Regions from separate parts of the Tritonibacter sp. AK171 genome, predicted to be linked through region 1. Evidence: riboswitches for the same ligand, from Rfam matches in the RefSeq annotation. Region 1 holds a riboswitch; the other holds the start of a gene.
The links. Region 1 has a riboswitch for thiamine pyrophosphate ahead of thiC (phosphomethylpyrimidine synthase ThiC). Riboswitches for the same ligand answer to the same signal wherever they lie in the genome.

Region 1 (4,790 bases):
CGGCTATCTGCACCTTGGCGGTGGCATCGCAAGCGAATTGCAGCTTGGCGCGCGTAGTGCGCATCTCGCGTCAGGCCTTGGCGCGCGACTTACAGATGGCACCGAGCTGCCCTTGGGCCGTGATGCAGGTGGTGCGGTCAATATGACGCTTGAGCCGGAACCCCGTCTGGAGGGCGGCCGTTTGCGCATGGTGCCAAGCCTTCAGACCGGCCTTTTTGGCGATGCAGAGGTGGCCCGCTTCCAGGAGGTCCGGTTCAGCCGCGACAGCCGCGCCAATCGCATGGGTGTGCGGCTCTTGCCGGAGGGGCAGGGGTTTGCGCTTGAGGGGGGCTTGAGTGTCCTGTCTGAGGTGATCGCGCCCGGCGACATTCAGGTCACGGGCGATGGCACGCCTTATGTTTTGATGAGCGAATGCCAGACCACCGGCGGCTATCCCCGCATCGGCTCGGTGCTGCCCTGCGATATGCCGCGTGTGGCGCAGGCGCAGGCGGGGGCTGAGTTCCGGTTCACGCTGGTTTCACTGGACGAGGCCATAGAGCTGGAGCGCCGCGCCTTGGCGGATCTGGAGCGACTGCCGTCACGCCTTGCGCCGCTGTTGCGCGACCCGGCCAGCATGCGCGATCTTTTGTCCTATCAACTCGTGGGCGGTGTCACCGCTGGCCGTGAGCTGGATGAGGGACTGTAAACCAAAGACCGAGGAGGGCCATGCCCCATGACATCTACCGTTGATCTGAATGCCGACATGGGCGAGAGCTTTGGCCCTTGGGTGATGGGGCGCGATGCTGAGGTGTTGGACGTCGTGACCTCGGCCAATGTGGCCTGCGGTGTGCATGCGGGCGATTGGGATGTGATGGCGCGCACCATGGCCGATGCGGTGGCGCGCGGCGTTGGCATTGGCGCGCATCCGGGCTTTCCCGATCTGCAGGGATTTGGCCGCCGCAAGCTGCACCTGCCGCATGAGAGCCTGGCCAATCTGGTGCAATATCAGGTGGGGGCGGCGCAAGCGATGGCAGAGGCCGCCGGGGGCAAGGTGCGTCACCTGAAACTGCACGGGGCCATGGCCAATATGGCTGCAGCCGATCATGACATGGCGCGCGCCTGTTATGAGGCTGCCCTGCGGGTGGCACCGGAGATCATCATCATGGTGATGGCGGGCACGCAGCAACAGGCCGCAGCCGAGACCTTGGGCTGCAATGTCGCTTGCGAGATCTTTGCCGACCGCGCCTATAACGCCGATGCAACCCTTGTGGATCGCGCGCTGCCGGGGGCGGTGATCCACGATGCGGATCGCGCCGGGCAGCGGATCACCCAGATGGTGAAAGAGGGTGCGATTCTGGCCGAGGACGGAAGCCGTATTCCGGCGCGCATCGACACCATTTGCCTGCACGGCGACACGCCCGAAGCGCTGGACATCGCGCGCGCGGTGCGTCGCCAGCTTGAGGCGGCGGGCGTCACCTTGCAGCAGTTCGATGGCAAGCCGCTCTGATCAGGCGCTGATCTGGGCCTGATTTGGGCAGGCTGCGGCGGGGAGGCTCCCGCCCGTCGGTCATGCCCCACCTTTTCAAGGTGGGACCCGACCTCCCGTTGGGCCGGGCGCTGCCCGCGCGCCTAAAGAGGCGCACAGGCAGCGCAACAGGTGGCTACGGCAGCGCTCAGGCCTCTTCTGGCGTGGTTTCTTTCAGTGGCACATAGAGTTCACCGCCTTCGCGGAATTTCGCCGCCATCGCCTCAAATCCCTCTTTCTGAGCCTCGGCGCGGATGTCGTGGCTGATCCGCATAGAGCAGAATTTCGGCCCGCACATGGAGCAGAAATGTGCCACCTTATGGGCCTCTTTGGGCAGGGTCTCATCGTGGAAGCTCTGTGCCGTTTCCGGGTCGAGAGACAGGTTGAACTGATCTTCCCAGCGGAATTCAAACCGCGCGCGGCTCAGCGCATCATCGCGCCGCTGCGCGCCGGGCAGACCCTTGGCCAGATCAGCGGCATGGGCGGCGATTTTATAGGTGATCACCCCGGTTTTGACGTCATCGCGGTCCGGCAGGCCCAGATGTTCCTTCGGCGTCACGTAGCAGAGCATCGCGCAACCAAACCAGCCGATCATCGCCGCACCAATGCCGGAGGTGATATGATCGTACCCCGGCGCAATATCCGTGGTGAGCGGGCCCAGCGTGTAAAACGGCGCCTCGTGGCAGCACTCCAGCTGCTTGTCCATGTTCTCCTTGATCTTGTGCATGGCCACATGGCCCGGCCCTTCGATCATCACCTGACAGTCCTTGGTCCAGGCGATCTTGGTCAGCTCGCCCAGCGTTTCCAGCTCGGCAAATTGCGCGGCGTCATTGGCATCGGCAATCGAACCCGGACGCAAGCCATCGCCCAATGAAAACGACACATCATAGCGGCGGCAAATGTCGCAGATTTCCTCGAAGTGCTCATAAAGGAAGCTCTCCTTGTGATGATGCAGGCACCACTTCGCCATGATCGACCCACCGCGCGACACGATCCCGGTGACGCGTTCCACGGTCATCGGCACCATATGCAGCCGCACGCCCGCATGGATGGTGAAATAGTCGACGCCTTGTTCCGCCTGCTCGATCAGCGTGTCGCGGAATACCTCCCAAGTCAGGTCCTCGGCGATACCGTTCACCTTCTCCAGCGCCTGATAGATCGGCACGGTGCCGATCGGCACCGGGCTGTTACGGATGATCCATTCCCGGGTGTTATGGATGTTGCGCCCAGTGGACAGATCCATCACCGTATCCGCGCCCCAGCGGATCGCCCAGACCAGTTTGTCCACCTCTTCCTCCATTGAGGAGGTCACCGCCGAGGTGCCCATATTGGCGTTGATCTTCACCTTGAAATTGCGACCGATGATCATCGGCTCCAGCTCCGGGTGGTTGATATTGGCGGGGATGATGGCGCGCCCTGCGGCGATTTCGGCGCGCACGAACTCCGGCGTCACATAGTCGGGGATATTTGCGCCAAAATCCTCCCCATCGCGCGCGCCATGACAGGGGGACAGCTCCCTGAGCTGGTTTTCGCGGATCGCCACGAACTCCATCTCGGGCGTAATGATGCCAGCGCGCGCATAGGCCAGCTGGGTCGGTGCTGCATCCCCGGTCCCGCGCAAAGGGGCCGGTTTCACAGGAAATTCCGGCACCAGCCGGTCACCTGCGACAAAGCCATTGTCTGCAGCGGTCACATTCCGGCCAGTGTAGGCCTCAACATCGCCGCGCGCCTTGATCCACGCCGCGCGCAACGGGGCCAATCCGTCGCGAATGTCGGTCAACACATCGGGATCGGTATAGGGCCCGGAGCTGTCATAGACCGGCAGCGGCGCTTCGCCCGCGGTGGGGTGGGTGGCAATTTCGCGCATCGGCACGCGGATGCCTTCATGCATCTCGCCTGCCACATAGATCTTACGAGAGGCGGGCAATGCGCCTGTGGTGATCTTTGGGTTGGGGACGTTCATCTTGGTGCTCCTCGAGTCCATTCTCAAAAACACCAATTGAGCCGGGCCTCAGGAAAACGGGGCAGGATGTTCAGATCCTGCCGTATCAGATCAGCGCGAACGCACCCTGAACGGGGGCGGTGCGCGGCTGTCCTAGCTTCCTACGCCAGTATCAACTGGGTCAGGTTCTAAGGGTCGCGTCACCGGGATTTCTCCCTGTCTGCCTCTCAGTCCCCTCGGCGGGACTCCCCTGCGTGCCTTAGGGGTAGGGGAGGGGGGTGTGGTGCGTCAAGCGGATTTTCCATCGCCCTTTCAATGGGTCCCTTTTCGCGTCTTCCGGGCGCTCAGGGGCGCGAGACGCCTTCAAAGCGACTAAAGATCAAGGATTTAAGCCCTTGCGACTCATTTTATATATTATCTATAAAATGAGAGATCGCCTTTGGCGTGTCCCCTGCCATCTGCCCAGCGAGGTTTTTCCATGCTCGATACGCCCCTTATCCGCACCGACTGGACCCGGCAGGAGGCAGAGGAGATCTATGCCCAACCCTTCATGGATCTGCTGTTTCAGGCCCAGAGCCTGCACCGCCAGATGTTTGATCCCAACGCGGTGCAAAAATCGCGCCTCCTGTCGATCAAGACCGGCGGCTGCGCCGAGGATTGCGCCTATTGTTCGCAATCGGCACGTAATGGCGCGCAGCTCCCGGCGTCCAAACTGATCGAGGTGCAGCGTGTCATCGCCGAGGCCAAGAAGGCCCGCGACGCTGGTGCCACGCGCTACTGCATGGGCGCGGCATGGCGTAGCCCCAAGACGCGCGACATGGCCCAGCTGGAAGCGATGATCGAAGGCGTCAAGGCGCTGGGGATGGAGACCTGCATGACGCTGGGTATGCTGGAGCAGGATCAGGTGCTGCGCCTGCGGGATGCGGGGCTGGATTACTACAATCACAACATCGACACCTCAGAGCGCTACTACCCGGAGGTCATCACCACCCGCAGCTTTGCGGATCGGTTAGAAACCCTGGCGCGGGTGCGCGAGGCCGGGATCAACGTCTGCTCTGGCGGCATCCTTGGCGTGGGCGAAGAGCGCGGCGACCGCATCGACATGCTGCTGAGCCTCGCGACGCTGCCGGAACATCCGCAATCGGTGCCGATCAACATGCTGATTCCGATGGCAGATACGCCACTGGCCGACACGCCTCCGCTCGATCCGATCGAATTCGTCCGTACCATCGCGCTGGCCCGCATCCTGATGCCGCGCGCGCATGTGCGGCTCTCGGCCGGGCGCACCGAAATGAGCGATGAACTGCAGGCGATGTGCATTTTTGCCGGGGCCAATTCCATCTT
Region 2 (4,790 bases), 1.0 Mb from region 1:
AAATATACAAGGCCGTGCGCATCATGTTAGCCAAGCCGGTTAGCAGATAAGTAAGCGTGTTCTATAGTTTAATCAGCGCAAAACGCCTGGGAGACGGTGCCCATTCATCCAGGCCACCTCCCGCGAGCACAATAACAAAGAGAGCAACACAAAATACTGCCTTGGCAGAACAAAAGCTGACGCGTTTGCACCGTCATTTACCACCACAGTCACAGACTAGGCAGCTGCAGCGCACCATGCAGCAATCTATGATTCTGTCAACGGCGACCAATTCAGCCGATATGGCCCTGATTTTCACCAATCTGTCCACGGTGCAGCAATAGGTGATCAAGGATCACGCAAGCCATCATCGCTTCGGCGACAGGTACCGCGCGGATACCTACACAGGGATCGTGTCGACCTTTGGTAATGACTTCGGTTGTTGTGCCATCCTTGCGGATCGACTGGCGCGGCGTGAGAATGGACGAGGTCGGCTTCACAGCGAAACGCACCACCACATCCTGACCGGTAGAAATACCACCCAGAATGCCGCCTGCGTGGTTCGACGAATAAACCGGCGCGCCGTCATTGCCCATGAAGATCTCATCGGCATTCTCAGACCCTTTCAACTGGGCCGCATGCATCCCTTCGCCAATCTCGACGCCTTTGACCGCGTTAATCGACATCATGGCGGCAGCAAGATCGGTGTCGAGCTTGCCATATATCGGCGCGCCGATACCGGCAGGTACACCGCGCGCAACCACTTCGACCACAGCACCAACCGAATCATGCTGTTTGCGCAAGGCTTGCAGATAGTCTTCCCAAGGTTGAACAGCCGCCGCATCGGGAATCCAGAAGTCATTCTGATCAATCGCCGCCCAGTCAAAGCGCGTACGGTCAATCTCCATCTCACCCATCCGGGTCATATAACCTTTGATCTCAAGCCCCGGCACCAACGCTTTGATCGCCTCGCGGGCAACACCGCCCGCAGCCACTCGCGCCGCAGTTTCGCGTGCAGAAGACCGCCCGCCACCACGATAGTCACGATTGCCATATTTCTGGAAGTAGGTGATGTCCGCATGCCCCGGGCGGAAAGTTTGCGCAATCTCGCCATAGTCCTTTGAGCGCTGGTCGGTGTTCTCGATCATCAACTGGATCGGTGTCCCGGTGGATTTGCCCTCAAACACGCCCGACAGGATTTTCACGGCATCCGGCTCATTGCGCTGCGTGGTATTCTTGTTTTGACCGGGACGACGTTTATCCAGCCAGTGCTGCAACATCTCTGGTGAGATGGGCACATTGGGCGGGCAACCATCCACAATCGCTCCCAAAGCGGGCCCATGGCTTTCACCCCAAGTGGTGACACGAAAAAGGTGGCCGAAAGAATTCATGGACATGCGCGCGGGTCTCCTTTGGTTTGTTCCTTTAGCGGCAAAGCCCGCCGGGGAAAAGAGATCCGCGCATTACTCCCACACAAAGGACAGAAAAATCCCCCTTCTTCGTCTGCAAAACAGTAAGCCCGTGAACACAACACGGATGGCAGAGTGCATTCAAAGGGGGGCGCTGCCCCCTCGGCCCCGTGGGCCTCACCCCCGGGATACTTCAGGTTAGAAGAACGGGGGACTTAGGCCTTCTTCTAACTCAAAATATCTCGGAGCGCGAGGCAGCGCCTCGCATGCGCCACCTTGCCAAGCCATGCAACCACACCTAGTGTCACCCCACCTCGGGGTGCGCGTAAATATTGCGCTGAGATGCCGATCTGGCGAACCCGCTGAACCTGAACCGGATTATACCGGCGGAGGGAAGGTTTGGGACGATTTGGAGCAATAGCGCTCAGTCTCCTCCTTACCAACGCCGCATTGGAGGACAACATGAAATCCCTCATCCTTGCGAGCGCCACATTGGTTGCCACCGCTGCCTCGGCAGACACACCTCAGTTGGTGGTCTACACATACGACAGCTTTGTTTCGGAATGGGGGCCCGGCCCCGCTGTAGAAGCCGCGTTTGAGGCCACCTGTGACTGTGATCTTAAGTTCGTTGGGGCAGGTGATGGCGCAGCCTTACTTGCGCGGATCAAATTGGAAGGCGAACGTTCAGATGCCGATATCGTGTTGGGGCTCGACACCAATCTGACCGCAGCAGCCAAAGAAACGGGTCTCTTTGCACCGATGTCTGTCACAGCGGAATATGCGCTGCCGATCGAGTGGAACGATACGCATTTTGCTCCTTACGACTGGGGTTATTTTGCCTTTGTCCACGGCGCGGATGCCGATGTGCCGTCGAACTTCAAAGCCCTGGGTGAGAGCGACGTGAAAATCGTCATTCAGGACCCGCGTTCTTCAACACCGGGGCTGGGCCTGCTGATGTGGGTTAAGGCCGCCTATGCAGATGAGGCCCCCGCAATCTGGGAAAGCCTCAGTGACAACATCGTCACCGTGACCAAAGGATGGTCGGAGGCCTATGGTCTCTTTCTCGAAGGCGAGGCCGACATGGTGCTCTCTTACACCACCTCGCCTGCCTACCATCTGATTGCCGAAAACGACGACAGCAAAGCGGCGGCGCTTTTTGACGAAGGACACTACATGCAGGTCGAAGTTGCGGGCAAACTTGCCGCAAGCGACCAGCCAGAGCTGGCGGATCAGTTCCTGCAGTTCATGGTATCTGATGCTTTCCAATCGGTTATCCCGACCACAAACTGGATGTATCCGGCGGTAAGTCCCTCCGAAGGTCTGCCTCAGGGGTTTGAAACCCTCGTCAGCCCGGAAAAATCTCTGCTGCTGCCCGAAAAGGAAGCCGCATCTATACGCGCCGAGGCGCTGGACGAATGGCGCGCAGCGCTCAGCCAGTAACCTTGCCTGTGGTCGCGATCTGGCCCGGAACCTGCGCCGCCCTTGGGGTGGCGCTTCTGGTTTTGGGCACTCTTGTTGCGGTGGCATTGAGGGCAGATGACCTTAGTGGTTTTGCAGCCGCCGATTGGGCGGCATTGCGTTTCACGCTGGTGCAGGCCAGCCTGTCGGCGCTCTTGAGCGTGGCGCTGGCAATCCCGGTGGCAAAAGCGCTAGCACGGCGGCGGTTTTTCGGGCGGCGTGTATTGATCACCCTATTGGGTGCGCCATTTATCCTGCCCGTCATTGTTGCAATTCTCGGGCTACTCTCTGTGTTTGGCCGCTCGGGCTGGCTGAGCGATCTACTTGGGCTTGCGGGTCTGCCGCCTGTGCAGATCTATGGGCTGCATGGGGTGGTGATCGCGCATGTGTTCTTTAATCTTCCCTTGGCGACCCGACTGATTCTGCAGGGCTGGCAAGAAATCCCAGCAGAACGGTTTCGCCTTGCTGCACAACTGAATGCAGGCCCTCGCGCCATGTGGCAACTGACCGAAGCCCCAATGCTGCGGCAAGTCGTGCCGGGAACGGCTGCGGTGATCTTTGCCATCTGCTTGTCGAGCTTCGCGGTTGCGCTGACCCTGGGTGGTGGTCCCAAAGCCACCACGATCGAATTGGCGATTTATCAGGCCTTTCACTTTGATTTTGACCTTGGACGGGCTGCGATGCTGTCGGGCGTGCAGCTTGTCCTGACAGTGGTGGCCGCATTTCTAGCGCTCAAAGCCTCTTCGACTGAGGGGTTTGGCACGGGTCTTGATCGTGCCGTGATACGTTGGGATGGCAAAGGAACCTGTGCACGCATAATCGACGGGTTCTGGATCGCAGCCGCAGCGCTTTTTCTCATGCTACCTTTGCTTGCCGTATTGATTTCGGGGCTGCCGGGGCTTGCGTCACTGCCCGCATCTGTCTGGGGCGCGACGTGGGTTTCCATACAGGTTGCCGCACTCAGCACTGTGTTTTTGTTATGTGTGGCTCTGCCGTTATCGGCCAGCATAGCGTTGGGACGCAAAAGGCTCGGCGAAGTGGCTGGCATACTTGGCCTTGCTGCCTCTCCACTGGTGATCGGGACGGGACTGTTTGTGATGGTATACCCTTATGTTGACCCGTTCCTGTTGGCCCTGCCTGTCACAGCACTGGTGAACATGGTGATGGCACTCCCCTTTGCACTGCGGATACTCGTCCAACGTATGCGGCACGTGCTGCACCATAATGCCAGGCTTGCGCTTGCACTCGATATGCATGGGCGCACGGTCTGGAGACGCGTTCTTCTGCCTCGATGTCGCGCGCAGATCGGCTTTGCAGCGGGACTAACGGCGGCGCTGTCACTTGGGGATCTTGGTGTGATCGCACTCTTTGCCGACCCCGAGGTGGCCACTCTGCCCCTGCAAGTCTATCGGCTGATGGGAGCCTACCGGATGGAAGCCGCACAAGGGGCAGCGCTGCTATTGTTTGTCATATCCATGGGCGCGTTCTGGATTTTGGACCGAGGGGGGCGCCTTCATGCTGAGGCTTAACGCATTGGACATCCGCAAAGGAGAATTCTGCCTTTCCGGCACCGCCGACATCAAAGCAGGCGCACGGGTTGCGGTGATCGGCCCCTCCGGGGCTGGCAAGTCCACCCTTCTCGAGGCGATTGCGGGGTTTCAACCACTCGACAGCGGAAAGATCCTTTGGCGCAGCGACGATCTGACGGCGCGCCCACCGGGAAAGCGCCCCATTGCGATGCTATTTCAGGATGGCAACCTGTTTCCACATTTGACAGTCGCGCAAAACGCGGGACTAGGGATCAATCCCAATCGCAAGCTCACTCCCGACGAAATCAAGACTGTAGAAGTCGCGATATCGCGCGTGGGCTTGAGCGGCATGGAGGGGCGCAAACCGGCTGAACTGTCGGGAGGGCAGCAAAGCCGCGCCGCACTGGCGCGTGTG

Region 2: linked by a shared signal. The riboswitch ahead of thiB (thiamine ABC transporter substrate binding subunit) and the one ahead of thiC (phosphomethylpyrimidine synthase ThiC) in region 1 are both predicted to bind thiamine pyrophosphate.

What each region holds. Positions count from the first base shown of each region.
Region 1 covers NZ_CP126134.1:770,912-775,701, forward strand. The annotation lists gene QNI81_RS03635 (5-oxoprolinase subunit C family protein) at 1-685, shown strand, start outside; gene QNI81_RS03640 (LamB/YcsF family protein) at 713-1,486, shown strand; gene thiC (phosphomethylpyrimidine synthase ThiC) at 1,653-3,467, opposite strand; TPP riboswitch at 3,588-3,708, opposite strand; gene bioB (biotin synthase BioB) at 3,925-4,790, shown strand, end outside.
Region 2 covers NZ_CP126134.1:2,844,806-2,849,595, forward strand. The annotation lists gene aroC (chorismate synthase) at 273-1,376, opposite strand; TPP riboswitch at 1,694-1,800, shown strand; gene thiB (thiamine ABC transporter substrate binding subunit) at 1,851-2,828, shown strand; gene QNI81_RS13335 (thiamine/thiamine pyrophosphate ABC transporter permease ThiP) at 2,804-4,375, shown strand; gene QNI81_RS13340 (thiamine ABC transporter ATP-binding protein) at 4,362-4,790, shown strand, end outside.